4 regions of the Streptomyces sp. NPDC058231 genome follow, and region 2 is predicted to be linked to each of the others. Evidence: riboswitches for the same ligand, from Rfam matches in the RefSeq annotation. Region 2 holds a riboswitch; each other region holds the start of a gene.

Region 1 (7,051 bases), on a different contig from region 2:
ACCATGAGGGCTTTCCCCTGATGTACCACTGGCGGGTGCTGCCGCACCCCGGGCAGGCGCTGCCCGAGCAACTGGCCGACGTGGAGAAGGCTGTCGCCTACTGGGGAGGCAAACCGCAGGTGCGCCACCGGATCGAGGCGCTGCGGGACTCCTCGGCGAGCGTCGCACTGTTCCTGGAGTACATCCCGCAGAACCTGCACGACTGGCTGGACATTCAGGTCAAAGCCGACGATGAGACGGCCGAGCAGGCATGCACCATGGTGGCGAAGGAACTTGAGGCCGGAACCTCTTTCATGAACGCCCGCGGGCTCCTGCATTTCGATGGCCATTTCCAGAACATCCTCACCGACGGCAAGCGTCTGTTCTTCACGGACTACGGCCTCGCGATCTCCTCCCGGTTCGACCTGTCGAAGGAGGAGGCCGACTTCTTCGCCGAACACCAGACCTATGACCGCTGCTACACCGTCACCCACCTTGTGCAGTGGCTCGTCACTGCCCTGTACGGGTACGAGCGGGACGAGCGCAGCGCGTTCGTGCACGCCTGCGCCCGAGGGGAACCTCCGACGGGAATCCCGTCGCAGGTCGCGGCGATCCTCACCCGCCACGCCCCGATCGCCGCAGTGATGACGGACTACTACCGCGAGTTCCGTTTTGAGAGCAGGCAGACCCCGTATCCCCTGGAGGCGATCCGCCGGATCGGCGGGCCGGACAGCTTGTTCATCATCTGATGGACCTGGGCGGCCAACAGCCGGGCTGGATGCGGGAGGCTCCGGGTGCCCTGATCCGCTTCTGCTGAACGGCCTGCCTGCCTTGCCCGTAGCCACTGCGCGCCCGATCGTCGTGACCGCCGCCGAACGGCACCGGCTCAAGAAAGCGGCCTACGGCCACAGGACCCCGCACCGTGACCGCCTGCGGGCGCAGATCGTGCTGCAGGCTGCCCGGGGGCGGGGCAACGCAGCGATCGCCCGCGAAACGGGAGCGCACCTGGCCACGTGCGCACCTGGCGGGTCCGCTTCGCCGACGGCGGCCTGGCTGCCCTGGCCGACCGCAGGCGCTGCAGCCGTCCACGACGCTTCACCCCGGTGCAGGTCGCCGAGGTCAAGGCCCTGGCCTGCCAACTGCCCGCCGAGACCGGCACCCCGCTGTCGCGCTGGTCGTGCCCGGAACTGGCACGTGAGGTCGTCGTCCGCCGCATCGCCGACTCGATCTCCGCCTCCACCGTCCGCCGCTGGCTGCGCGACGACACACTCAAGCCCTGGCAGTACCGGTCCTGGATCTTCATCCGCGATCCGAAGTTCCGGCCCAAGGCCGCCCGCATCATGGACCTGTATGCCGGCCGCACCGGCAACATGATCAGCCCCGAAGGACTTCGGGCTCCGGCCGGACTTAGCCCGGCCGGGGCACTGCGGCCGTACCCGCACCGGCGACCGCACCGCCACCGGGGCACGCGGAGCCGCGTGATAGCTTGCCGAAGCCAGTCAAACTCCACGTAGGGGTCAGGGAATCCGGTGCGAATCCGGAACTGACGCGCAGCGGTGAGGGGGACGGACGGGGCCACGGCCACTGGGACGCATCCACGGATGCCCCGGGAAGGCGTCCCGTCCGAAGGAACCCGAGTCCGAAGACCTGCTGGCAACTGCCGCCCGGTGCCGGGCGGCAGTACTCCGTACACCGGGCCCCGCGCATGGGCCCTGAGACGCAGAGGGACTCCGTGCCGTCCATAGCCAGCCCCGCCCGCACCGCTGCCCTGCTCTCGGTGGCGCTTCTCCTGCTGACCGCCTGCGGCGGCGGCACCGACAGATCCGGGGCCGAGCCCGCCGGGGGCGCAGGCTATCCGGTGACGCTCAGGAACTGCGGCCCCACCGTCACCGTCGAAGCCGCTCCGCACCACGCCGTCTCCGTCGACCAGGGGTCGACGGAGATCCTGCTCTCCCTCGGCCTCGCCGGCCGGCTGGCTGCGACCGCCACCTGGACCGACCCGGTGATGAAGGGGCTGGAGAAGGCCAACGCGAAGGTGGCGCGGATCTCGGAGAACCGGCCCTCGTCGGAGAAGGTCCTCGACCAGGAACCCGACTTCGTCAGCGCGTCGTTCGAGTCCACCCTCGCCAAGGGCGGCGTCGCTCCGCGCGAACAGTTCGAGGAACTCGGCGTCCCGACCTACGTGTCGCCCGCCGACTGCACCGGCAAGGACAACAGCGGCGGTGGCGACGGAGCGCGGACCGAGGCACTGACCATGGACAGCGTCTACCGTGAAGTACACGAACTTGCCCAGGTGTTCGGCGTCCCCGAGCGCGGGGACAGGCTCGTCGCACAGCTGCGGGGGCGGGTGAATGAGGCGACGGACGGCGTGAACGCCTCCGGAACCTCACTCCTCTACTGGTTCTCGGACTCCAAGTCCCCCTACCTGGCAGGCTGCTGCGGGGCACCCGGCATCATCACCAGGGAACTCGGCGCGAAGAACGCCTTCGACGACACCCACGAGGAATGGCCGCAGATCAACTGGGAGACCGTCGCCGACCGCAACCCCGACGTTCTGGTCATAGGCGACCTGACGCGCAAGGCCCAGACCGCAGAGAGCGCCGCCAAGAAGATCGAGTTCCTGGAGTCCGACCCCGTGACGAAGAACATGGACGCCGTCCGGCACAAGCGGTACGTGCTGCTCAGCGGACAGGCCATGAACCCGTCCATCAGGACGGTCGAGGGCCTGGAGCAGGTCGCCGCCGGGCTGCGGTCGTTCGGGCTCGCCGGGTGACGGACACCGAACGGCCCACCGCGGTACGCACGGTGAAGGCACCCGCAATCCACGTGCGCGGCGTCATCGGCGGACGGGGGGTGCGCGGTGCTGCCCTGTGGGGCGCGGGCGTCGCGCTGTTGGTGCTGTCCGTCGCCGTCGCCGTCACCATCGGCCCGGCCCGGATATCCGTCGCCGACGTCTGGTCCGCGGTCGCCGCCCACCTCGGCATGGGTGAATCGCGGCTCACCCCGATCCGGGACGGCATCATCTGGAACCTGCGCATGCCCCGTACGCTGCTCGCCGCCGTCTGCGGCGCAGGGCTCGCGGTGTGCGGAACGGTCATGCAGTCCCTGCTCCGCAACCCGCTCGCCGACCCGTTCGTGCTCGGTGTCTCCTCCGGTGCGTCGACGGGTGCGGTGCTGGTCGTCGTGCTGGGGGTCGGCGGGGGAGCGCTGTCCCTCTCGACCGGCGCGTTCGCCGGGGCGCTCTGCTCGTTCGCGCTCGTGCTCCTGCTCAGCCACACCCTCGGCGGCACGGCGGACCGGGTCGTCCTCTCCGGGGTCGCGGCCATGCAGCTGTTCTCCGCGCTCACCTCCTTCGTGGTGATGACGTCGGCGGACGCCGAGCAGACCCGCGGTGTGCTCTTCTGGCTGCTCGGCTCACTCAGCGGGGTCGGCTGGACCGACACGGGCGTGTGCTTCGCCGTGCTCGTCGTGACCCTGGTGATCTGCCTCGGGTACGCCCGGACCCTCGACGCCTTCGCGTTCGGTCAGGACGCCGCTGCCACGCTCGGGGTCCGTGTCGCCCGCACCCGGATCGTGCTGCTCTGCACGACCGCACTGCTGACCGCCGCGCTCGTCAGTTCGGCGGGCGCCATCGGCTTCGTCGGGCTGGTACTGCCGCACGCCGCCCGGGCGATCACCGGCTCCGGACACCGGCGGCTGCTGCCCGTCACCGCGCTCGCCGGGGCGGTCTTCCTGGTCTGGGTCGACACCCTCGCGCGGACCGTCCTCGACCCGCAGGAGGTGCCGGTGGGTGTCGTCACCGCCCTCATCGGCGTACCCGCGTTCGTCCTCGTCCTCCATCGCACCCGGAGGGTGGCATGAACCCCATCACCGGCACGCGCCACGGCGCCGCCGGCCTGCGCGCGGAACGGGTCTCCCGGGAGGCGGGCGGCCGCCTCGTCCTGGACGGGGTCACCCTCACCCCGCCGCCCGGCGCCACCGTCGGACTGCTCGGACCGAACGGTTCCGGCAAGTCCACACTGCTACGGGTGCTCGCGGGGACGCTCGTGCCGGCGGCGGGTGCGGTCACGCTCGACGGCGAGCCGCTCGCCGCGATCGGCCGACGCACCGTGGCCCGGCGGGTCGCCGTCGTCGACCAGCATGCCGTCACCCAGGTCGAACTGAGCGTCGGGGACGTCGTGGCACTCGGACGCATCCCGCACCGCCGCGCCTGGTCCGCGCCGACCGGCGCGGACCACGACGCGATTCGCGAGGCGCTGGAGCGCACCGGTCTCACCGACCGGCGGGACCAGTCCTGGCACACGCTCTCCGGAGGCGAGCGCCAGCGTGTCCAGATCGCCCGGGCGCTCGCCCAGCAACCCCGCGAACTGCTGCTGGACGAGCCGACGAACCATCTCGACATCCAGCACCAGTTGGAGCTGCTGTCGCTGATCACCTCACTGCCCGTCACCGTCGTCGTCGCCCTGCACGACCTCAACCTGGCCGCGATGTTCTGCGACCGGATCGTCGTCCTGAAGGAAGGGCGGGTGGTGGCCGCCGGCACTCCGGCGGAGGTGATCACCGAGGTCCTGATCGCGGACGTCTACCGGGTACGGGCGGTGGTCACCCGGGACGGTCCGGACGGGCGGCCTTCGGTCCGCTTCCTGCCCGGCCCGGCGGATTAGGGCCCGCCGCCGGTTCCCGCGTCCGACGACGCACCCTCAGAGGAAAGCGCCCCTCAGCCTCGCCACGGCGCGTCGTAATGCCGGTAGAGCTCCTCCTCCTCGGAGACGGTGAGATGAGCGTCCGCGTCCACCCTGGGGGCGTCCTTCACGCGCTCCTTCGGATGGGTGATGTGCAGATCGGAGCCGACCCGGCGAGCACCGTTCAGGGGTACGAAACTCTCCTTCATACCGAACAGACCGGTCTTGACCGTGATCCAGTCCGGCTGGCCGGTGTTGTCGTCGACGTACACCCGTCCCACGCTGCCGACCTTCTCGCCCGCCGGGTCGTACACCGTCAGGCCGTCGAGCTCCCCGGAACCCGTGAAACCGTCAGAGGCATCCATAACCGGTCTCCTCCTCGCCCGGGCGCGTCCTGATTGGGCGGGGCACCAAGGGGCGGCGCCTCCGGATCCCATCGCGCCTCACCCGAATGGCCGGTGCAACCTCCCCGACCCGGCGACGGCGCGCCCACTGCCCTCCCGCCCCTGTACGGAGGGGGCGCCGCGGTCGGGGCACGACCGGCGCACGCACTGGGCCATCCGAGTGAACGGGGGGCGGACCGGTTCCGGCGCGCGTACCCGGGCGGACCGGCCGGCCGCGGCGGCACCAGCCCGTGTGAGCATCGGCGTGCTCGGGGAGCGGGCCCCGGGTCCCGTCGTGTCAGGTGCGCGTGATCGGCGCGGGCGGCGCGATCTCGATGAGGGTGGCCGTACCCGCCACCGGCCTTCCTTCGTACATCGTGATCACGTCGCCTGGTGCGAGGTGGCTCCAGTGCTCCGGGGTGAGCGGAGCCAGCCGGACGGTGGCCCCCAGCGGCCTGAGCCGGCAGCCCCCGACCCGCGGCCGGTTCGAGCCGACGACCGTAGGATCTGCATCCTTGCCTCGGCGACCCCGACCGGCTGCCCCGACCCGCCGCCGGTTCGAGCCGACGACCGTACAGGAGAGGCCCGTTGAACACTCCGCCGATACGTGACCAGGCCGCACCGCACCGGATGGACCCGGCCGGAGGATGCCCGCACGCCGACAACGCGCGGCTGCTCGCCCGGGGCGCCGTGGCATCCGTCGTGCTGCCCGGGGAGGTACCGGCGATGGCGGTGCTCGGGCACGACGCACTCAAGGAGTTCCTCGCCCACCCCGATGTGGCCAAGGGTGCACGCCACTTCACCGCACTGGGCGAGGGGAGGATCCCCGACGGCTGGCCACTGAGCACATTCGCCACCGTGCAGGGCATGACCACCGCCGACGACGAGGACCACCGGCGGCTCCGCTCGCTGGTCAGCAAGGCGTTCACCGCACGGAGGGTGGAGCAGCTGCGGCCCCGCATCGAACTCCTCACCGCCGAACTGCTCGACGGCGTCGACGCGGTGGCCGCGGCGGGGGACGGGACGGTGGACCTGCGCGCCGGGTTCGCGCTGCCGCTGCCGCTGGGCGTCATCTGCGAGCTCCTCGGGGTGGACGAGCGGCATCAGGACCGTCTGCACCACCTGTCGAACCAGATCGTCTCCACCGACATCGCCCCCGCGGAAGCCATGGCCGCCAACCGGGAGCTGGTGGAACTGTTGGGTGCGGTCGCCGCCGCCCGGGCCGAGCAGCCCGGCGACGACCTGACCACCGCGCTGATCGCCGCCCGCGACGAGGGCGGCGACCGGCTCAGCCAGCACGAACTCATCGGCACCCTGCTCCTGATGATCATCGCGGGCCATGAGACCACGCTGAACCTGATCGCCAACGCCGTGCGCGCCCTGTGCGCCCACCGGGACCAGCTCGACCTGGTTCTCTCGGGCCGGGCCGGGTGGCCGGACGTGGTGGAGGAGACGCTGCGCTGGGACAGTCCGGTCAGCTACTTCCCGTTCCGCTATCCGACCCGGGACCTGACTGTCGACGGGACCGTCATCCCGAAGGGCACCCCGGTACTCGCCGGGTATTCGGCGGCCGGACGTGACACGGCGTCGCACGGTCCGGACGCGGACCGCTTCGACGTCACGCGGCCGGCCAGTGCCTCGGCGGTCCGGAACCTCTCCCTGGGGCACGGTCCGCACTACTGCCTGGGAGCTCCGCTCGCCAGGATGGAGGCGACCATCGCGCTGGAACAGCTGTTCCGCCGGTTCCCGGCGCTGGAGGTCACCGTTCCCGACCCGGAGCTGCCGAGGCACGCCAGCTTCGTCGGCAACGGGGTGCGGACCCTGCGGGTACGGCTCCGGCCCGATGCGGATTCCGCCGCGGGCTGAGACGCGGCACCGCACGGAGGACGGCCGGCCCGCCGCATATGATCGACCGGCCGTCGCCGACCGTCTTCCCGCTCTGCCTCCGGGGGTGCACCATCCGTTCCGTAGACGTACGCCCGCCCGGGTTCCGCGGCGAACTGCTGG
Region 2 (7,051 bases):
ACTCGCCCTTCAACCTCGCCCGCCGGTTCGCCTCGCTCGATCACATCAGCGGCGGCCGTGCCGGCTGGAACGTCGTCACCAGTTTCGACACCGGCACCTCCCGGAACTACGGGCTCGACGAGCACCTCGACTACGCCACCCGCTACGGCCGCGCCCTGGAGTCCGTCCAGGTCGCCCGTGGCCTGTGGGACTCCTACGAGGACGACGCCTTCCCGGCGGACGTCGAACGCAACATCTTCCTCGACCCCGCCAAACTGCACGCCCTCGACCACGAGGGCGAGCACTTCAAGGTCGCCGGACCTCTCAACATCTCCCGCTCGCCACAGGGCCAGCCGGTGATCTTCCAGGCGGGGGTCTCCGCGGAGGGCCGTGACCTCGCGGCGCAGGTCGCCGAAGGCATCTACGCGCCGGGCGGCTCACTGGAACAGGCACAGGAGTACTACGCCGACATCAAGACGCGCACGGCGTCGTACGGGCGTAACCCGGATCACATCAAGATCTTCATCCACGGCGGTCCGATCGTCGCCCCGACCGACGAGAAGGCCAGGCGTCGCGAGCGGGAGATCTTCGAGGAGGACAACGACCTCGACCGCAACCTCGGTCTGCTGGGCCGTTCGTTCGGCGCCTACGACTTCAGTGCGCACGATCTGGACGCGCCGTTCCCGGACGTCGCCCACCTCGCCGAAAAGGGCGGCCGGACAGCAGCGGCAAAGATCATCGAACGGGCCCGGACCGAAGACTTGACGCTTCGTCAGGTAGCGGAGTCGGCGAACCAGTTCCGCCGGTCGCCGTTCGTGGGCGACCCGGTGACCGTCGCGGACACGATCGAGAAGTGGTTCGAGGCGGGCACGTTCGACGGCATCAACCTCGCCTTCCGCACCGACGACGAGCTGGAGCTCTTCGTCGACGGTGTGGTCCCGCTCCTGCAGAAGCGCGGACTGTTCCGTACCGAGTACGAGGCCGACACCCTGCGGGGCAATCTCGGCCTGCCGGTCCCCGTCAACCGCCACACCAGCGAGCGCCGGCTCGCGAACGGCTGAGGGCCCGGACATGACCGGACTGACGGCAACGGGTGGACGCGATGTCCGTACCGACCGGTTTTCCGTCGCGGTCCCGCCCACAGCGGCGGACGCACCGATCGCCGGCTCGGGTCCGGTCGGCCTCGCGGCGACGATCGAGCCGGCCGCCCGTATCCGCGAGACCCACGGCACCGACAACGTCCTGATACGTCCCGACCAGCACGTCGACCGGCGCGGTGCGCGGCGCCCTGAGCCGGGCGCCGCCACAGTCCTCGACCGAGTCCAGGGGCGCATCCCCGGCAGGGCGCCGGCGGACCGGCCCCGCATCGCCGGCGTGACGGCCCGACCTCGAAAGGCGACCGCCCCATGACCACCGGGACACCACGCTTCCGGCTCGGCTTCCTCACCCACGTCCAGGGCCGCGACGACGACCCGGCCCGGACCTACCACAACGCCCAGGAACTCTTCGTCGCCGCCGACGAACTCGGCTTCGACATCGGATGGGTCGCCCAGCACCACGTCCCGTTGGGCGGGGGCGGGCTGTCCTCACCGTGGACCTTCCTCGCCCACGCCGCGGCACGGACCACCCGGATCCGTCTCGGCACCGCAGTCACGGTCCTGCCCCTGGAGGACCCCGTTCGCCTGGCAGAGGACGTCGCCACCGTCGACACGCTCAGCGGCGGCCGTGTCGAGATCGGCGTGGGCAGCGGCTCCAGCGAGCTGGAGTACGCCGCGTTCGGCCTGGACGCCACCCGTAGACGCGAACTGACCAGCGCCCATCTCGACGTCCTGCGCGAGGCGCTGGCCGGTGAGGAGGTGCGTACGCCCGGCTTCCGCATACAGCCGGCGACCGGCGACTTCACCGGCCGGATCTGGCAGGGAGCGTTCAGCGGGCGGGGAGCGGCCTACGCCGCCGGAGGCGGCTCGAACCTGCTGCTCAACCGGGCCGCGTACGGATTCGACGCCCCGACCGACGAGGTCCAACGCCCATGGGCGGACGCGTACCTCGCCGCCTGGGAGCAGCCGCGACGCCCGCGTATCGGGCTGTCCCGGTTCGTGTTCCCGGCGAAGGACAGGCGCACGGCGCTCCGCCAGATCGGCGGCGACGTCCACCGGGCGGCACTGCGCATGGCGCAGAGCGGCGCATTCCCCGAAGGCGTGGACGCCGACGAGGCGCTACGACGTTTCCACAGTTTCTACGGCTCCCCCGAGGAGATCGTCGAGGCGCTTCGGCAGGAGAAGGTCCTGCCCGTCGCGACGGACCTGATCACCCAGTTCAACCCCGCCATCCCCGACCACGACGCCGCGATCCGCGCTCTCGAGCTCATCGCGACCGAGGTGGCGCCCGCCCTGGGCTGGAAGCCCACGCTCAAGCCCGGGTCCGCATTCGTGCCCGAGTCCGATTCCGCAGGAGTCTGAGATGACCGACTACACCGACCACCACGGCCCCGAGGGCCTGCGCACCCGGGGCACGATCATCGTGGTGCCCGGACGGGGGGAGACCCGGGCGACATATACCCGGCTCGGCAGACGGCTCGCCGCCGACGCCTATCGTGTCCGTGTCACCGACGCCCCGGACATCGACGCCGACGACGTCACCGCTTCCCTGATCCGCTTCGGCGCAGAACTCGCCGACGCCGTCGACGGCGCCGCGGCCGACGACGGTGTGGTCCGCCCCGTCGTCCTGGTCGGAGCGGACATTGGAGCCGTCGCGATCGCCGCGCTCCTCGGCCGAGCGCAGATCCCGGCGGCCCGGCAGCCGGATGCCGTCGTCCTCGCGGGGCTCCCCGGCCGAACCGCCACCGTGTCCGGCCCATGGGACCACGAACTCGACGTCCGCACCTCCTGTCCCGCCCACCGAGTGACGCTCGCCGACGACCCCCAGGTGCGGAGAGGGTCGCTCGACAACGCGGTTCCGGACGGGATCCTCGCGGCGGCGTACGAGAGTGACATCCGGGTACCAGCACTACTCCTGACCGGCGGCGCCGATCCGCTGGCGGACCGCGACGCGCTTGCCCGGGTGGCGAAGTCGTTGGCCTGTGCCCGGCTGTCGGTGGTCCGCGACGCTCATCACGATGTCCTGAACGACCTGCAGCACCGCTCGGTGGCCGCTGAGATCGTCACGTTCCTGGAGGCGCTGCGGACGGATCTGGTACCGGCGGTCTCGGTGGCAGCGAGCGCCTGGTGACCCCCGCGCGCTGCACGGCTCCCGCGCCCTTGCGTCGGTTGCCACGGTCCGTCGCGTCAGGTCGCCCACCGGCGCTGTGAGGCCCGAAGGAGGCACCGCCCAACTCCCCCTGTCCATCAGGCACTTATGAATCCGCTTGAAACCCGATCCCGGAAGGTCCACGCATGGCCACCATCCTGTCCGTCTCCGGAAGCCCCTCCGCCACCTCCCGTACAGCGCGACTCCTGTGCCACCTGGACGACCGGCTCCGGCAGCAGGGTCACGAGGTGACCTCGTTGGCGGTCCGCACCCTGCCCGCCGATGCGCTGCTCGGCGCCGACGTCCGGAACCCGGCCATCGCCCGTGCCGCGGCCCTGTTCGAGGAGGCGGAGGGCGTGGTGATCGGTACACCCGTCTACAAGGCCGCCTACTCGGGTCTGCTGAAGTCGCTGCTCGACCTGCTCCCGCAGTACGCCCTGGCCGGCAAGACGGTGCTGCCGCTGGCCACCGGCGGGAGCACGGCGCACGTCCTGGCCATCGACTACGCACTGCGCCCGGTGCTCAGCTCCATGGGTGCCGCGCACATCGTGCAAGGCTGGTTCACGCTCGACAAGGACATCACCGTCGGCGATGACGGCGCACCGACCTTCGCACCGGCGTCCGCCCACGCCCTGGCCCAGGTCACGGACGCCTTCTCCGCTGCACTGGGCGGCCGGCCGACGCTGATATCGGCCACCGCTTGAGCCCGCCGCCTGCGGGTCACGGCATCCCGGCCGCACTCCTTGGCCGTGTGGCACCTGAGGCCGGCAACTTCCTGTGCCGGAACAGTTTCGGCACAGGAGCTGTTGGCGCCGCCTTCGCATGTGATCACGATCTACGGCTGGAGTACTGGTACTCCAGCCGTAGATCGGCATTTGGGAGCGCGCGTGGCGGTGGTCGACCGCCCCTGCTGTCGCGCAGCGCCTTGAGGGCGGCGCGGACCGACCGTTGGGCCGCGTCCAGCAGGGAAGCGATCTACGGCTGGAGCAGCCCCACGTCGATGAGGGGGCACCTTCATCTCGGAAGGCCGGAGGCTCAGAAGGGCGGTTCGGTGCGGCCGCTGCGGACTCAGGGGCCTGCCTCCTGCAACGACTCCGCATCGCGCCCTCAGCCATTCGGACCACGAGTGGCGACGAACCGGTAAGACCTGTCGGCGCTGGTGGACAACGCATCTGTCTGCGCCTCCGAGGTGCACGCCGCTCCGGCCCGCTCCACTGAGCAGGACGCACCCGAGGAAACCACCTCCCAGGAAAGCCGTGCTCAGGTCGGCGTCACGCAGGTCCGCCACTCCCGGAAAGGCCTGGCGCATCTCACCTCGTCATCCGAATGATGGACGTGACCCGATGCTTCCCTGCTCGGCCCCGTAGGCTGCCGCGTGCAACTGGTTCGCCCCGTCCGCCAGACGGGATGCTTCGTAAGAGGGAACCCGGTGGGAATCCGGGACTGCCCCGCAGCGGTGAGTGGGAACGACCGCCGTCATACGCACTGGATCCGGTCGGATCTGGGAAGCGACGGTCAGTAGGAATCTGCCTCGGCAGATGTGCCCGCGAGTCCGAAGACCTGCCCGTTGCCCGTACGCGACCGATCGCGTACGGACATCCCGGTGACCTCGTGGGCGGGTCGGCGTACGTACCAGACGGAGAGACCGCACCGAACACGTGCGCGGGATCCGTCCGGTTCGTCATCCCTTCGCGTCCGTGTCCCGTCTCCGGGATCTCAAGGAGTCATCTCGCGAAGGAGATTTCCGTGACAACAAGACCGTGGCCGCGGCAGCACGCGCCACCGTGTACGGATACCCCCGCCAAGGCCCGAACCGGGAACTGAAGAAGGCCATCGAGGGTTACTGGAAGGGCCGTGTCACGGCCGACGCCCTGCGGGAAACGGCGGCCGACCTACGCCGGTCGAACTGGAAGCAACTGGCGGATGCCGGTGTCCACGAGGTACCCACCGGCGACTTCTCGTACTACGACCACGTTCTGGACACCAGCGTCATGGTCGGCGCAATCCCGCAGAGGCACCGCAAGGCCGTCGAATCCGACACGCTCGACGGGTACTTCGCGATGGCCCGCGGCACCCAGGACGTAGCTCCCCTTGAGATGACCAAGTGGTTCGACACCAATTACCACTACCTTGTCCCCGAGCTCGGTCCGGACACTGTCTTCGCCGCCGACTCCGCCAAGCAGGCCACCGAGCTGAAGGAAGCGCTGGCGCTCGGACACACGGCCCGGCCGGTGCTCGTCGGCCCTGTCACGTATCTCCTGCTGGCCAAGCCCGCCCCCGGGGTGGCGGCCGGCTTCGAACCACTCACCCTGCTCGACCGGTTGCTGCCGGTGTACGCAGAGGTACTCGCCGATCTGAGTGCCGCCGGCGCGGAGTGGGTGCAGCTCGACGAGCCCGCGTTGGTCCAGGACCGCTCCCCGGCCGAGCTGAACGCCGTCGCCCGCGCCTACCGTGAACTCGGCAGCCTGGCCGACCGCCCCAAGCTGCTCGTCGCCTCCTACTTCGACCGGCTCGGCGAGGCGCTCCCCGTCCTGGCGAAGGCCCCGGTCGAGGGCCTGGCAAGGGACTTCACCGGTGCCGGCGCCGCGAACCTCGAAGACCTCGCCGCCGTCGGCGGTCTGCCCGGCAAGCGGCTCGTCGCGGGGGTCGTCAGCGGCCGCAACATCTGGATCAACGACTACGAGCAGTCGCTGGCCACTCTTGCCACTCTCCTGGGGCTCGCCGACCGGGTCGATGTGGCCGCCTCCTGCTCCCTGCTGCACATCCCCCTGGACACGGCGCCGGAGCGGGACATCGACCCTCAGATCCTTCGCTGGCTCGCCTTCGCCAAGCAGAAGACCACCGAGGTCGTCACGCTGGCGAAGGGCCTGTCTCAGGGCACCGGCGCGGTCATCGCCGAGATCGCCGCCAACCGCGCCGACCTCGCCTCCCGCACGAATTCCCCGATCACCCACGTACCCGCGGTTCGGGCCAGGACCGCCACTGTCACCGACACCGACAGCCGCCGCTCCCAGCCGTACACCGAGCGGGCCGCCGCCCAGCGTGCCCACCTCAAACTGCCGTTGCTGCCGACCACCACCATCGGCTCCTTCCCGCAGACCAGTGCACTGCGCACGGCCCGCGCCGACCTGCGCGCGGGCCGGATCGACACGGCCGGATACGAAGAGCGGATCAAGGCCGAAATCGGCGAGGTCATCTCCTTCCAGGAGAAGACCGGCATCGACGTCCTGGTGCACGGTGAGCCCGAACGCAACGACATGGTCCAGTACTTCGCCGAGCAGCTCACGGGCTACCTCGCCACCCAGCACGGCTGGGTCCAGTCCTACGGCACCCGCTATGTCCGCCCGCCTGTCCTGGCCGGCGACATCTCGCGCACCGAACCGATGACGGTCCGCTGGACCTCATACGCCCAGTCGCTCACCGACCGTCCGGTCAAGGGCATGCTGACCGGACCCGTCACCATGCTCGCCTGGTCCTTCGTCCGCGACGACCAGCCACTCGGCGACACCGCCCGGCAGGTCGCCCTCGCCCTGCGCGACGAGGCCAACGACCTGGAATCAGCGGGCACTTCGGTCATCCAGGTCGACGAACCGGCCCTGCGCGAAACCCTGCCCCTGCGCACGGCGGACCACGCCGCGTACCTGGCCTGGGCCACCGAGTCCTTCCGTCTCACCACCAGCGGCGTGCGGCCGGACACCCAGGTCCACACCCACATGTGCTATGCCGAGTTCGGCGACATCGTCCAGGCCATCGACAACCTCGACGCCGATGTCATCAGCCTGGAAGCGGCCCGCTCCCACATGCAGGTCGCCCGCGAACTCGCCGC
Region 3 (7,051 bases), on a different contig from region 2:
ACCGCCCAGTTGCCGAGCGGGGTGAGCGTGGCGTGGTCCGCTTCGAGGGTGAGCGCGCCGACGGCGGCCAGCCCTTCCAGGGCCCAGTCGAGGAGGAGTGCGACCAGGGCGGCGGGGTGCGCGGTGGGGGCGGGTTCCGCAGGTTCGGTGGGCGTCTGCGGCCCGTACGGCACCTCGCAGCGCTCCTCGTGGAGCTCGGCGACGCGCTGGCCGAGGAGGTCGAGGAGAGCGGGCACGGTGACCGGGCCCGCCGAGAGCTGAAGCAGGGAGAGCACCTGGGGCACGGCTTCGACGGCCTCGGCGACCGCGGCGGACTCGATGTGCTCGGGCGCCGGGTGGACGAGCGACCAGGCGTCGAAGAGCGCCACCCAGCCGCGGAGCACGGCGGAGTCGTCACGGTCCCAGGCGCGCAGCCGCCAGCCGGGGCGCGCGGTCTCGCCGTGCAGTTCGACGAGGCCGGCCAGGCGGGCCCGGTCCCAGCCGGAGCGCACCTGGGCCGGGGACAGTTCCAGCGCGGTCGCGGCCCGCTCGAGGGCGTGGGCCGCGAGGAGGGCGGTGCCCGGGCTCGCGCCGTCGGCGGCCCAGCGGGCGATCCGTACGGCGTCGGCGAGCGCGGCCCTGGCCTGGCGGGCGAGTTCCGAGCGGGGCGGGGTGCCCTCGGGTGGGCGAGGGGCCGGCCTGGTGCGCCGGGCGGTCACGGCCTTGCGGGCAGCGGCAAGGGGTCGCGGGCGGACAAGTCGCAGCCTGGAGTCGCGCGGGGTACGGGACGTCACGGGGAGCAGTCTTGCCTCTGACGGCCCGAAAGCCCAAACGGAACCCGAATTCGCGGGGGAACGCGCGTCGGGCGGCGCCGGTACCAACCGGCCGATCCCGCGCATCAGGTCACATCAGGGGCGTGAGGAAGCGTCGCAGGGCCTCTTCGTAACGGTCCGGATCGGCATTCCACATCGCCGCATGCGGAGCCTTCGGCACGGTGTGCAGAGCGACCAGGTCCGGGCGGCGGCCGGCGAGCTCCCGGCTCGGCCGCCAGGGGGCCAGGGTGTCGTCGGGGCCGTGGAAGATCAGCGTCGGGACGCGCAGGGTCTGCGGGAGCGAGGTGTCCAGGAGCCGCGCTCCGTGCAGCCCGGTCTGGCCCTGGGCGGCGCGCAGGGCGAGCGGGAGCAGCGGTGCCGGGACGCCGCGGGCGGTGGCCAGGGCGCGCAGGGTGGTGGCCCAGTCGAGCACCGGGGAGTCCAGGACGAGGCCGCAGATCCGGTCACGGAGCGCGGAGTTGACGGCCGCGTGCAGGGCCATCGAGGCGCCCGTGGACCAGCCGTACAGGACGACCTTCTCCGCCCCGTACCGCACGGCGAAGCGGACGGCCGCGTCCAGGTCGCGCCATTCCGACTCGCCGAGGTGGGCGAGACCGTCCGGGGAGCGCGGGGCGCCTGGGTCGCCCCGGTACGCCGGGTCGAGCACCGGCAGCCGCAGGCCGTGCAGGAATTCCATGACGTTCATGGGGTGTTCGCGGGTGGTCCCGAGGCCGTGCACGGTGATGATCCACGTGTCCCGGGGGCCGGGCAGGAACCAGGCGGGCAGGGCACCGAGCTCACCGGGGATCTCGACGTCCCGGTGGTCGAGGCCGAGGGCGCTGCGGGGATCACCGCTGTACAGCGCGGGGGTGATCCGGACCTTGGCGCCGGGTTCCAGGCTGCCGCTGTCGACGCGTTCCAGCTTGCGCACGACGGCGTCCGCGGCGTGCGGAGCCTGCTCCATCACCGGACCGACGACGGCGTGGACACCGTCGCCCACCAGCCCGTACGTCCCCGGCCGGAGCGCGGCGAAGGAACGGGTCAGCGTGACCTGTCCGGCCGCCGTGGCGTGCACGGTGAGTTTGCGGTCGGCGGGGAGCGGCTGTCCGGACGGCGTCCTGAGGGCGGCGTCGCTGGCGTACCGGCCGGCCGCGACCGCTGCCGCACCGACGCCGAGGATGGTGGTGACGGCTATCGCCGTCGCTGTTGCCGGGCGCACTGCTCCAGTGTCGGGGCGCCCGGTGCGCCCTGCCAGTGGGCGGGGCCGTCCGGTGGCCCGCCGGGCACCGCGTTCCGGTCAGCCGGGCTGTCCGTACCCCTTCAGGGCGTCCTGCACGTCGCGCAGCTGGGCCGGGGAGAGCAGCGACGGGGTCAGTCCGGGTACGGAGCTCGCGGCCAGCCAGAGCCTGCACATCCACTCGAGCTGGGCGGTGCGGTCGTAGGCCTCGTCGAGGGTGGACCCGTAGGTGACGGTCCCGTGGTTCCGGAGCAGACATCCCGTACGGCCGCGCAGGGCCTCCAGCATGTTCTCGGCCAGCTCCGGCGTCCCGTACCGGGCGTACTCCGCGGTGCGGACGGGGCCGCCGAGCATGGCGGCGGCGTAGTGGACCGGCGGCACCTCGGGGACGAGGGTGGAGACGGCCGTGGCGTGGACGGCGTGGGTGTGCACGACGGCGAGGGCGTCGGTGGTGCGGTAGACCGCCAGGTGCAGCGGGAGTTCACTGGTCGGGACGAGGTCGCCGATGACCTGGTCGCCCCGTAGGTCGACGGCGACGGTGTCGCCGGGCCCCAGCCGCTCGTAGGGCACCCCGCTCGGCGTGACCAGGACGAGGTCGCCGACGCGCGCCGACACGTTGCCCGAGGTCCCGACGACCAGGCCCTCCGCCGCGGTCCTGCGGGCGGTGGCGACGACGTCGTGCCACGCCCGTCCGACGGCGCCGTCCCCCTGGTGCGCGTGCGGTGTGCGCCGTGTGCCGCCCGGGTCCGGTGCGTCCTCGTGCCGATCGCTCATGGGGGAATCCTGTCAGCGCCGCGGGCGGGGCGGGGACCGACCGGTGACGGACATCTCTTTGCGGGCCGTTTCCGCCCACGGCCCACACGGTCACGAGGCCGGGCGAGAGGGTCGAAAACCAGCCACTACGGGCCCTGCGCCCCACTCCGGACATCTCCCGCCGGGCAAAGAAGACGACCCCACTCCGCTTGGGGACACCACAGCGCCCTGCCCAGTTCATCTTCCGTTCACTCAGATTGCCTACGGTCCACGTGCCAATGACGTCGAACGATTGCCTGGGTAAATGGAACACATCACGCTGCTACTCGCGATTGTGATCGTGACAGCTCTAGTGTTCGATTTCACGAACGGTTTCCATGACACCGCGAACGCGATGGCGACCACCATCTCGACCGGTGCCCTCAAACCCAAGACGGCGGTGGCCATGTCCGCCGCTCTCAACCTCGTCGGCGCGTTCCTGTCCGTGGAGGTCGCCAAGACGATCTCCGGCGGGATCATCAACGAGAACGGGCTGCGCACCGAAGTCATCTTCGCCGCGCTCGTCGGCGCCATCCTGTGGAATCTGCTGACCTGGCTGGTCGGCCTGCCGTCCAGCTCCTCCCACGCCCTCTTCGGTGGCCTCATCGGCGCCGCGGTGATGTCGGCGGGCTGGTCCTCGGTCGACGGCGGCACCGTCGTCACCAAGGTGCTGCTCCCCGCGATCGCCGCCCCGTTCGTCGCCGGTCTCGCCGCACTGCTGGCGACCAGGCTGACGTACCGGATCGGCGGCAAGTCCCGGAACGAAGCCCAGGAGAAGGCGACCGCCAAGGGCTACCGGGCCGGCCAGATCGCCTCGGCCGGGCTGGTCTCGCTCGCGCACGGCACCAACGACGCGCAGAAGACCATGGGCATCATCACCCTGGCCCTGGTCACCGGCGGTGTCCTCTCCCCCGGCTCGAACCCGCCGGTCTGGGTCATCTTCTCCGCCGGTCTGGCCATCGCGCTCGGCACCTATCTGGGCGGCTGGCGCATCATCCGCACCATGGGCAGCGGCCTCACCGAGCTCCGGCCGCCGCAGGGCTTCGCCGCCCAGACCAGCGCGGCGACGGTCATCCTGGCCTCCTCGCACCTCGGCTTCTCCCTCTCCACCACCCAGTCCTGCTCCGGCGCCGTGATGGGCGCCGGGCTGGGCCGCCGCGGCGGTGTGGTCCGCTGGTCCACCGCCACCCGGATGTTCGTCGCCTGGGGTCTGACCCTGCCGGCCGCCGGTCTGGTCGGCGCGGGCGCGGAGTTCCTCACCAAGCAGGGCACCTGGGGTGTCGTCGTCGTCGCCGTCCTGCTTATCGCGGGCTCCGGTGCGATCTGGCTGCTGTCGCGGCGCAAGCCGGTCGGACGCGACGATGTCGCACCCGACAGGCGGGCCGCCGAGCCGGCGGGTGTCATCACCACCGCCATCGCGGCCGTCACCCCGCCGCCGCCCGCCGGGGCCGTCGTCACGGCCGCCACGGCGGTGGACGTCACCACCGACCTCACGACCACCATCCCGGCCCAGCCCGCAACCGTCGCCGCCGACCCGGCGCGGCCCGCCACGGTGTAAGGACAGATCACCATGAAAATCGACTGGGCAGCTCTCGGCTCCGTCTTCGGTGTCTCGCTCGTCGTCACCGTCGCACTGGTGGGCCTCTTCACCCTCGGCATCGCAGGTCTCTCCAGGCAGCCGGAACCGGCTGCGCAGGGCGGCGGCGCCTCCGGAGGTTCCACGGCGCTCGTCCGCACGGGCGCGTACCTCTGCTTCGCACTGTGCGCGGCAGCGGTGGCGTACGGGATCTACCTGATCGTCGCCTGAGTCGCGTCCCGCACTCCCCGCCGGGCCGGTCACACCTCGTGTGTGGCCGGCCCGGTGTGCGTCTGCGCACACTCGCCGCCGCAGGTCAACGCCGGGTTGACGGGCGTTCGCGGAGCGTGGTGGACTGCCGGAGCCATTTACGGCGACAGCAGAGGAAGCCGGTGCGAATCCGGCGCGGTCCCGCCACTGTCACCGGGGAGCAGTCCCCCACACCGGAAGTCACGGCTCGCGCAGGCGGGCTGGAAGGCCGGGGGAACTGCGGATCCGGGAGCCAGGAGACTCTCGCCGCCGGTCACGTCGATCCAGGGCGCGGACCCTGAGTGAGGACATATCGCCATGCCCGGCTGCCCTGCGCCCGTTGTCGTGCCGCTCTCCCCGAGAGCCGGCTGCACGAAGGTCCTTCGAGGCGCGACGGCCGGCTGAGCGTGCGAGCCGACCGCGTCTTCGCGTACGGCGCCACCGCCGGTCTGATCGGCGATCTGCTGCTCGGCGATCCCCGCCGGGGTCACCCGGTCGCCGCGTTCGGGCGGGCCGCGGCGGGTGTCGAGCGGCGTCTGTGGCGCGACCACCGCGGGTGGGGCGCGCTGCACACCCTGATCTGTGCCGGCGGCGCCGCGGGCGGAGCCGCACTGGCCGCCCGCGCCGTCCGCCGACGTCCCGCCGCCGTCGCCCTGACCGCCGCCGCCACCTGGTCCGTCGTAGGCGGCACCTCGCTGGGCCGGGAGGCCCGCGCGATCGGCGCCGCGCTGGCCGCCGGTGACATCGAACGCGCCCGTGCACGCCTCCCCCACCTGTGCGGCCGCGACCCGCAGTCCCTCGACGGACCACAGATCGCCCGGGCCGTGGTGGAGTCCGTCGCCGAGAACACCTCGGACGCGGTGGTCGGCGCGCTGGTCTGGGGCGCCCTGGGCGGCGTGCCCGGACTCGTCGCCTTCCGCGCCGTCAACACCCTCGACGCGATGGTCGGGCACAAGTCGCCCCGCCATCGCCGCTACGGCTGGGCCTCGGCCCGGCTGGACGATGTGGCGGGCTGGCCCGGTGCACGGCTCACGGCCGCGCTCGCCGTGGCCGCCGGAGGGCAGCCACGGCAAGCGCTCCGGGCCTGGCGGGCCGACGCCGGCAGACATCCGAGCCCCAACGCCGGCCCGGTGGAGGCCTCGTTCGCGGGCGCGCTCGGGGTACGGCTCGGCGGGACCCTCGCGTACGGAGGGCGGGTCGAGCACCGACCGGTGCTGAACGGCGGGGCCGGCCGTGCGGTGGAGACCGCGGACATCGAACGTGCGGTGCGGCTGTCGCGCCGGGTGGGAGTGCTGGCCCTGGGCGTGTGCGCGGCGGGCCGGCTGATCGCGGGACGGCGGTCGCCCGCGGGGCGGCTTCCGGCCGCGGGACGGAGAGGGAAATGAGTGGCGGACTGCTGGTCGCGGGAACCACGTCGGACGCGGGCAAGAGCGTCGTCACGGCGGGCATCTGCCGCTGGCTGGTGCGGCAGGGTGTGAAGGTCGCACCGTTCAAGGCGCAGAACATGTCGCTGAACTCGTTCGTCACCCGCGAGGGGGCGGAGATCGGACGGGCCCAGGCGATGCAGGCGCAGGCGGCCCGGGTGGAACCGACCGCGCTGATGAACCCGGTGCTGCTCAAGCCGGGCAGCGACCGCTCCAGCCAGGTCGTCCTGATGGGCAGGCCGGTGGGCGAGATGAGCGCCCGCGGCTACCACGGAGGGCGGCAGGAATCCCTGCTCTCCACGGTCGTGGACTGCCTGGAGCAGCTCCGCTCCGCCTACGACGCGGTGATCTGCGAGGGGGCGGGCAGCCCGGCCGAGATCAACCTGCGGCGCACCGACATCGTGAACATGGGGATCGCGCGGGCCGCACGATTCCCCGTGGTCGTCGTCGGTGACATCGACCGGGGCGGTGTCTTCGCCTCCTTCTTCGGTACGACGGCGCTGCTGAGCGCGGAGGACCAGGCGCTGATCGCCGGCTACCTGGTCAACAAGTTCCGCGGCGACGTGTCGCTCCTGGAGCCGGGGCTGGACATGCTGCACGGGCTGACCGGGCGGCCGACGTACGGGGTGCTGCCGTTCGCCCACGGCCTGGGCATCGACGAGGAGGACGGGCTGCGGGTCTCGCTGCGCGGTGCCGTGCGCGAGTCGGTCGTCGCGCCGCCGCACGGTGAGGACGTGCTGCGCGTCGCGGTGTGCGCCGTCCCGCTGATGTCCAACTTCACCGATGTGGACGCGCTGGCCGCCGAACCGGGGGTCGTCGTGCGCTTCGTGGACCGGGCGGAGGAACTGGCCGACGCGGACCTGGTGATCGTGCCCGGTACACGCGGCACCGTGAAGGCGCTCGCCTGGCTGCGCGAACGGGGGCTGGCCGACGCGCTGGTGCGTCGGGCGGCGCAGGGGCTGCCGGTGCTCGGCATCTGCGG
Region 4 (7,051 bases), on a different contig from region 2:
CAGGAAGCGACGGCGGTCGGCCTTCGTCTCCAGCCGTTCGATCTTCTCCACCCCTCCTTGCCCGTCCAGGGCGGCCATCCACTTGAAGCAGAACTGCGCCTTCTCGCGGATGGACGGGATCTCCTCGACCGCGTCGAACGCTGCCGCGCGGTCGTCCGGGTCGGGCAGATACGTGTCGAGCAGCGTCAGATAGAACTGGACGTGCACGGCCTCCTCGAACAGCTGCCGCGACAGGTACAGCCGGGCCTCGGGGGAGTTGATGTGCTTGTACAGCGTCAGCACGAGGTTGTTCGAGACGATCGAGTCACCCGTCGCGAAGAAGGCGACGAGCCGGCCGATCATGTGCTGCTCGCCGGGTGAGAGCTTGGCGAGATCGGCCACGTCGGAGTGGAGGTCGACCTCCTCCACCGTCCACGTGTTCTTGATCGCGTCACGGTAGCGCTCGTAGAAGTCCGGGTAGCGCATGGGCCGCAGGGTCAGTTCGAAGCCCGGGTCGAGCAGGTTCTTCTCGGTGGTGCTCATTACTGGCAGGCCTCACAGGACTCGGGGTTTTCGAGAGAGCAGGCAAGGGCGTCCGCGTCGACGGCCGGCGCCTGCTGCACGGGAATGGGAACGGCGGCCGCCGTCCGGCCGGAGGCCGCGCGGGCGATGCGGGTGGCCGGCCGTGAGCGCAGGTAGTACGTCGTCTTCAGACCCTGTTTCCAGGCGTACGCGTACATCGAGGAGAGCTTGCCGATCGTCGGCGTCTCCAGGAACAGGTTCAGCGACTGGCTCTGGTCGAGGTACGGCGTACGCGCCGCGGCCATGTCGATCAGTCCGCGCTGCGGGATCTCCCACGCCGTGCGGTACAGCGCGCGCACGTCCTCGGGGATCCAGGCGAATCCCTGCACCGAGCCGCTCGCCTCGCGCAGCGCCTCGCGGGTGCGCGCGTCCCACACGCCGAGCTTCTTCAGCTCGTCCACCAGATAGCCGTTGACCTGGAGGAACTCGCCGCTGAGCGTCTCGCGCTTGAACAGGTTGGAGACCTGCGGCTCGATGCACTCGTACACCCCGGCGATCGAGGCGATCGTGGCGGTCGGCGCGATGGCCAGCAGCAGCGAGTTGCGCATACCGGTCTTCGCGATCCGGGCCCGCAGCGCGGCCCAGCGCTCCGGCCAGGCCGGCTCGGTGTCGTAGTGGTCGGGGTGGAGCACACCACGGGCGGCGCGCGTCTGCGACCAGGCGGGCAGCGGACCGGACCGCTCGGCGAGGTCGCAGGACGCCTCGTACGCGGCGAGCATGATCCGCTCGGAGATCTTGGTGGAGAGCGCGCGGGCCGCGGGGGAGTCGAACGGCAGCCGCAGCTGGAAGAAGACGTCCTGGAGCCCCATCGCGCCCAGCCCCACGGGCCGCCAGCGGGCATTGGACCGGCCGGCCTGCTCGGTCGGGTAGAAGTTGATGTCGACGACCCGGTCGAGGAAGGTGACGGCGGTACGGACGGTGGCGTCCAGCCGCGCCCAGTCGATGCCGCCGTCCACGACGAACGAGCCCAGGTTGACCGAACCGAGGTTGCAGACGGCCGTCTCGCCGTCGTCCGTCACTTCGAGGATCTCGGTGCACAGGTTCGACGAGTGGACGACGCGGCCCGGCTCGGCGGTCTGGTTCGCGGTCCGGTTGGAGGCGTCCTTGAACGTCATCCAGCCCTGGCCGGTCTGTGCGAGCGTCCGCATCATGCGGCCGTACAGCTCGCGCGCGGGCATCGACTTCCGGGCCAGGCCCGCGGCCTCGGCGGCCCGGTAGGCGGTGTCGAACTCGTCGCCCCACAGGTCGACCAGCTCGGGGACGTCGGCGGGCGAGAACAGCGACCAGTCGCCGTCCGCGTCGACCCGGCGCATGAACTCGTCCGGGATCCAGTGCGCCAGGTTGAGGTTGTGCGTACGCCGCTGGTCCTCACCCGTGTTGTCGCGCAGTTCCAGGAACTCCTCGATGTCCGCGTGCCACGTCTCCAGGTAGACGGCGGCGGCGCCCTTGCGGCGGCCGCCCTGGTTCACCGCGGCGACCGAGGCGTCGAGCGTCTTCAGGAACGGCACGATGCCGTTGGAGTGCCCGTTGGTGCCGCGGATCAGCGAACCGCGGGCACGGATCCGGGAGTACGAGAGGCCGATGCCGCCGGCGTGCTTGGAGAGCCGCGCCACCTGGTGGTAGCGGTCGTAGATCGAGTCGAGCTCGTCCAGCGGCGAGTCCAGCAGGTAGCAGGAGGACATCTGCGGGTGCCGGGTTCCGGAGTTGAACAGGGTCGGTGAGGACGGCAGGTAGTCGAGCCGGCTCATCAGCCCGTACAGCGAGGCGACCTCGTCCAGTGCGCGCACCGAGTCGTCCTCGGCGAGACCGGCGGCGACACGCAGCATGAAGTGCTGCGGCGTCTCGATGACCTGACGGGTGAGCGGGTGGCGGAGCAGATAGCGGCTGTGCAGCGTCCGCAGCCCGAAGTAGCCGAACCGGTCGTCGGCGCCGTCGGCGAGCGACTGCTCGACCAGCGCGTCGAGCCGTGCGGCGTGGAGCGCGACGAACCCGGCGGTCCGGTCCGCGATCAGACCCTCGCGGTGGCCGGTGGCGACCGAGGCGGAGAAGGACACCGCGCCCTGGCCTGCCGCCTCGTCCGCGATGGTGCGGGTGAGGAGACGGGCGGCGAGCCGGGAGTACGCGGGGTCCTCGGCGATCAGGCCCGCGGCTGCCTCGGTGGCCAGCGAGCGCAGCTCCGCCTCGTCCGACGCCGCGTTGCGGCCGCGCAGCGCGGCGGCGGCGACACGGCCGGGGTCGGTGTCGGGCAGATCGACGGTGAGGTCGGTCAGGGTTCGCAGCAGGGCGGTCCCGGGTCCGTCGTTCGTGGTTTCCGCGGACTCGGTGGCTGAAGCCGGATCGGCTGGCGCGATGGTCACGTGGTGCTCTCCCTCGCTCGGCTCTGGGCCGGCGGGAGCGGGGCAGCCGCGCGCGGGCATGCCCGGCAGAAGGAGGGCAGCACTGTGTGCGGCGTCCACCGGCCCATCCGCGAGGCCCGGACGTCTGGGCGTCCGGATCGGTCGAGCCGGACGCGCTGTCGGCAGGTCCTCGGACTAGCAGGGTGCGCATATGCGCACCGAATACACCGTTGCGGGACAGTTCCGGATTCGCACCGGATTTCCCTGCGGCGACAGCGAGCACGAGCATACATGTGGGGGCCGTCCGATGAGGCAGCCCCCACATGTTGTGTCGAGTCGGTTCAGTGGCTCAGGCCGTATAGGAGCAGCGAGAGGCCCGGAACGGGATGCCGGTCGTGTTCCGGTGAGCCTGCGGAGCCGAGCCGATGATAGATCCGGTGGGCGCCGGCCGTCGCCGACGGGTCTGATCGACAGGTCCGTGCGCGGACGTGTGCCGCAGCGGGCGGGGACGGCCGCGGGTCCGGCCGTGGGGAAACGGAACGGGCCGCCACGCCTCCCCGAGGGGGACGTGGCGGCCCGGAAACCACCCGTGGCGGATGCGGCCGTCAGACAGCGCCGCTGGGGGCGTCGCTGGGGGCTCCGCCGGGTGCGCCCACCGTGGCGGGCGGGAGCTTCACCAGGACATCGCGGTCGCCGACGTCGGCGGTGTAGTCGGCCGGTGAGGTCTCGTCGATGCCCACAGGGGCCTTCACCGCGTTCAGGACGAACGTCAGGACCACCGTCACGACCGCGTTCAGCACGAACGCCGTCAGGCCGATGTAGCCGATCTCGCCTATTCCGGGGATGTCCTTCGAGGATCCGCCGAAGTGCGCCTGGGTCGGGCTCGCGACCCCGTAAGCGGCGAGCGTCCCGTACACCATGCCGACCGCCCAGCCCGCGAGCAGCGCCCAGCGGTGGAACCACCGGGTGAACAGGCCGCCGACCAGCGCCGGGAACGTCTGCAGGATCCAGATCCCGCCGAGCAGCTGGAAGTTGATCGCGACCGTCTTGTCCATGGTGAGGACGAAGGCGAGCGCGCCGACCTTCACCAGCAGCGACACCAGCTTGGAGACCTTCGTCTCCTGGGCGGGGGTCGCGTCGGGCTTCAGGAAGTCCTTGTAGATGTTCCGGGTGAAGAGGTTCGCCGCGGCGATCGACATGATCGCGGCGGGCACCAGCGCGCCGATTCCGATGGCGGCGAACGCCACTCCCGCGAACCAGTCGGGGAACATGTTCTCGAACAGCTGCGGGATCGCCAGCTGCCCGTTGTCCACCTTGACCCCGGCGGCGATGGCCATGAAACCGAGCAGCGCCAGCAGGCCCAGCATCAGCGAGTACAACGGCAGGATCGTGGTGTTGCGCCGGATCACCTCACGGCTGCGCCCGGAGAGCGTCGCCGTGATCGAGTGGGGGTACATGAAGAGCGCGAGCGCCGAGCCGATGGCCAGCGTGGCGTACCCCCAGGTTCCCGAGGACCCCGGGGCGAGTCCCGCGACGGGTTTGTGGGCCGCTTCGTTGACGGCGGAGAACTTCACGCTCGCCGCGTGGAAGATGTCGTCGAAGCCGCCCAGCTTGATCGGGATGTAGATGATCGCCACGGCGATGACGAGGTAGATCAGCCCGTCCTTGACGAACGCGATCAGAGCGGGCGCCCGCAGGCCGGAGGAGTACGTGTACGCGGCGAGCACCGCGAACGCGATCAGCAGCGGCAGGTCCTTGACGAACCAGTTGGTGTTCTCGCCGCCGCCGACGCCCATCACGTCCAGCACCGCCTGGATGCCGACGAGCTGGAGGGCGATGTACGGCATCGTGGCGAGGATGCCGGTGACGGCGACCGCCAGCGACAGACCCTTGGAGCCGAAGCGCCCGCGGACGAAGTCCGAGGTGGTGACGTAGCCGTGCTTGTGCGAGACCGACCACAGCCGCGGCAGGAAGGTGAAGATCAGCGGGTACACGAGGATGGTGTACGGGACCGCGAAGAACCCGGCCGCTCCTGCCGCGTAGATCGCGGCGGGGACGGCGACGAAGGTGTACGCGGTGTAGAGGTCGCCGCCGAGCAGGAACCAGGTGACCCAGGTACCGAACGACCGTCCGCCCAGGCCCCATTCGTCGAGGCTGGCCTCGTTATCGGCCTTGCGCCAGCGCGCCGCCATGAAGCCGATGACCGTGACGGCCAGGAAGAAGAAGATGAAGACGCCGAGTGCGACGCCGTTCACGCCGTCCTTCATGCCGACGCACCCCCCTTGCGGGCGCGCTGGTCACGCTGCCACAGCTTGTACGCGGTCATCGTGAGAGCGGTGGAGATCAGCACCCAGGCCATCTGGTACCAGTAGAAGAACGGAATGCCTATGAAGGCGGGGTCGACCTTTGCGTACGAGCTCACCCAGAGCATGGCCACGAACGGCGCGACGAGGCAGAGGGCGATCACCGCTCTCGCGGGCGTGATCGCCGGCGGTTTCGTATCTGTTTCGTCTGGCATGTGGTGACTCCGTCCCCTCGCTGACCACCTGTTGTAATGCGCAGGAAATCTAGGCGAGGGTTCCGGCCACCGTCACCCCCTGTCCGCATTGCGGTCGTGCAACGGTGTGACGGATTCACACGGAGGGCCGCCGCCCCGGGGCCGACTCCTGACGCTCTGTCCGGTATGGGAGAGCGATTCGGTCGGGAGCCGGTCCGGGTGGAGTCAGTCGGTCGGCCGCTTCAGCCGGGCCACGAACTTGTACCGGTCGCCGCGGTACACCGAGCGCACCCATTCGACCGGTTCGCCGTGGCCGTCCAGGGAGTGGCGGGACAGCATGAGCATCGGCAGGCCCACGTCCGTGCCGAGCAGGCCGGCTTCGCGCGGGGTGGCGAGCGAGGTCTCGATGGTCTCCTCGGCCTCGGCCAGCCGCACGTCGTACACCTCGGCCAACGCCGTATAGAGAGAGGTGTACTTCACGAGCGACCGGCGCAGCGCGGGGAAGCGCTTGGCCGAGAGGTGGGTGGTCTCGATGGCCATCGGTTCGCCGCTGGCCAGCCGGAGCCGCTCGATCCGCAGCACCCGGCCGCCGGCGGTGATGTCGAGCAGCCCGGCGAGGCTCTGGTCGGCCGTGACGTACCCGATGTCGAGCAGCTGGGAGGTCGGCTCCAGCCCCTGGGCGCGCATGTCCTCGGTGTACGAGGTCAGCTGCAGGGCCTGGGAGACCTTCGGCTTGGCGACGAACGTGCCCTTGCCCTGGATGCGTTCCAGCCGGCCTTCGACGACCAGTTCCTGGAGCGCCTGGCGGACGGTGGTGCGCGAGGTGTCGAACTCGGCGGCCAGGGTCCGCTCCGGCGGCACCGGGGTGCCGGGCGGCATGGTGTCCGTCATGTCGAGGAGGTGGCGCTTGAGCCGGTAGTACTTCGGCACGCGCGCGGTGCGAACGCCGGCGCCCGCGGCCGTTCCGTTCTCCGTGCTGCCCCCGTTGGCGGCCATGGCCCTCCTCCCCGACTGTTGCGTTCCTGCCGTCACCGGCTCCTCCGTCCGTAGCGGCTCACATGGTGGCACGGTCCGGTCACGGCTCGTCGCCCTCCCTCAGGTGTCGGTCCTATAACGGACGCGAGTGCACTTCTTATACACCCTTGACACCCCTAAAGGTCTAGGCCAAGCTCCGGGTACTGGTCTAAACCATTAAAGACCAGGTCCCAGCCCCACGGGCAGTACCCGTCGCATGCAATTGTGCGACGGACGGCGTTCTCGGGTGGTGGGGGGAATCTCTTGCATCCCTGAGGAGGGTGTCGTGAAGCGCGGACTCATCGCGGCCATTGGCGTCGTGGCTCTGTTGGCCGGTGCCACTGCCTGTGGCTCGGACGACAAGACCGACAGCAGCAGCAAGAAGACCGGCCCCGACAGCTACAAGGGTCAGACGCTGACCGTCTGGGCCATGGACGGCTCGACGCCTCCCGGCTGGACCAAGGACCTGACCGCCGCCTTCAAGAAGAAGACCGGCGCCACCCTGAAGTTCCAGACCCAGAAGTGGGACGGCATTCAGCAGAAGATCACGACGGCCCTCTCCGAGTCGACCCCGCCGGACGTCCTCGAGGTCGGCAACACCCAGACCCCGGCGTACGCGGCCACCGGCGGCCTCTCCGACCTG

What was found. Region 2 has a riboswitch for cobalamin ahead of metE (5-methyltetrahydropteroyltriglutamate--homocysteine S-methyltransferase). Riboswitches for the same ligand answer to the same signal wherever they lie in the genome.
Region 1: another riboswitch for cobalamin. It lies ahead of ACFVXE_RS27295 (ABC transporter substrate-binding protein); the one in region 2 lies ahead of metE (5-methyltetrahydropteroyltriglutamate--homocysteine S-methyltransferase).
Region 3: another riboswitch for cobalamin. It lies ahead of ACFVXE_RS03095 (cobalamin biosynthesis protein); the one in region 2 lies ahead of metE (5-methyltetrahydropteroyltriglutamate--homocysteine S-methyltransferase).
Region 4: another riboswitch for cobalamin. It lies ahead of ACFVXE_RS34950 (ribonucleoside-diphosphate reductase subunit alpha); the one in region 2 lies ahead of metE (5-methyltetrahydropteroyltriglutamate--homocysteine S-methyltransferase).

The regions. Positions count from the first base shown of each region.
Region 1 is NZ_JBHVWN010000049.1:38,107-45,157, forward strand. Features, by position in the region: gene ACFVXE_RS27285 (protein kinase family protein) at 1-728, shown strand, start outside; gene ACFVXE_RS27290 (helix-turn-helix domain-containing protein) at 993-1,493, shown strand; cobalamin riboswitch at 1,459-1,649, shown strand; gene ACFVXE_RS27295 (ABC transporter substrate-binding protein) at 1,712-2,752, shown strand; gene ACFVXE_RS27300 (FecCD family ABC transporter permease) at 2,800-3,840, shown strand; gene ACFVXE_RS27305 (ABC transporter ATP-binding protein) at 3,837-4,643, shown strand; partial or broken gene ACFVXE_RS27310 (PRC-barrel domain-containing protein) at 4,718-5,026, opposite strand; gene ACFVXE_RS27315 (cytochrome P450) at 5,675-6,910, shown strand; gene ACFVXE_RS27320 (adenosylcobinamide amidohydrolase) at 6,949-7,051, shown strand, end outside.
Region 2 is NZ_JBHVWN010000004.1:88,057-95,107, reverse strand. Features, by position in the region: gene ACFVXE_RS04275 (NtaA/DmoA family FMN-dependent monooxygenase) at 1-1,040, shown strand, start outside; gene ACFVXE_RS04270 (hypothetical protein) at 1,051-1,389, shown strand; gene ACFVXE_RS04265 (LLM class flavin-dependent oxidoreductase) at 1,386-2,438, shown strand; gene ACFVXE_RS04260 (alpha/beta hydrolase) at 2,440-3,207, shown strand; gene ssuE (NADPH-dependent FMN reductase) at 3,372-3,929, shown strand; cobalamin riboswitch at 4,591-4,808, shown strand; gene metE (5-methyltetrahydropteroyltriglutamate--homocysteine S-methyltransferase) at 4,923-7,051, shown strand, end outside.
Region 3 is NZ_JBHVWN010000003.1:52,904-59,954, forward strand. Features, by position in the region: gene ACFVXE_RS03070 (hypothetical protein) at 1-698, opposite strand, end outside; gene ACFVXE_RS03075 (alpha/beta hydrolase) at 883-2,010, opposite strand; gene ACFVXE_RS03080 (class II aldolase/adducin family protein) at 2,089-2,802, opposite strand; gene ACFVXE_RS03085 (anion permease) at 3,086-4,378, shown strand; gene ACFVXE_RS03090 (hypothetical protein) at 4,391-4,627, shown strand; cobalamin riboswitch at 4,778-4,909, shown strand; gene ACFVXE_RS03095 (cobalamin biosynthesis protein) at 5,053-6,030, shown strand; gene ACFVXE_RS03100 (cobyric acid synthase) at 6,027-7,051, shown strand, end outside.
Region 4 is NZ_JBHVWN010000089.1:18,873-25,923, reverse strand. Features, by position in the region: gene ACFVXE_RS34955 (ribonucleotide-diphosphate reductase subunit beta) at 1-522, opposite strand, end outside; gene ACFVXE_RS34950 (ribonucleoside-diphosphate reductase subunit alpha) at 522-2,918, opposite strand; cobalamin riboswitch at 3,061-3,199, opposite strand; gene mctP (monocarboxylate uptake permease MctP) at 3,503-5,164, opposite strand; gene ACFVXE_RS34940 (DUF3311 domain-containing protein) at 5,161-5,415, opposite strand; gene ACFVXE_RS34935 (GntR family transcriptional regulator) at 5,620-6,390, opposite strand; gene ACFVXE_RS34930 (extracellular solute-binding protein) at 6,695-7,051, shown strand, end outside.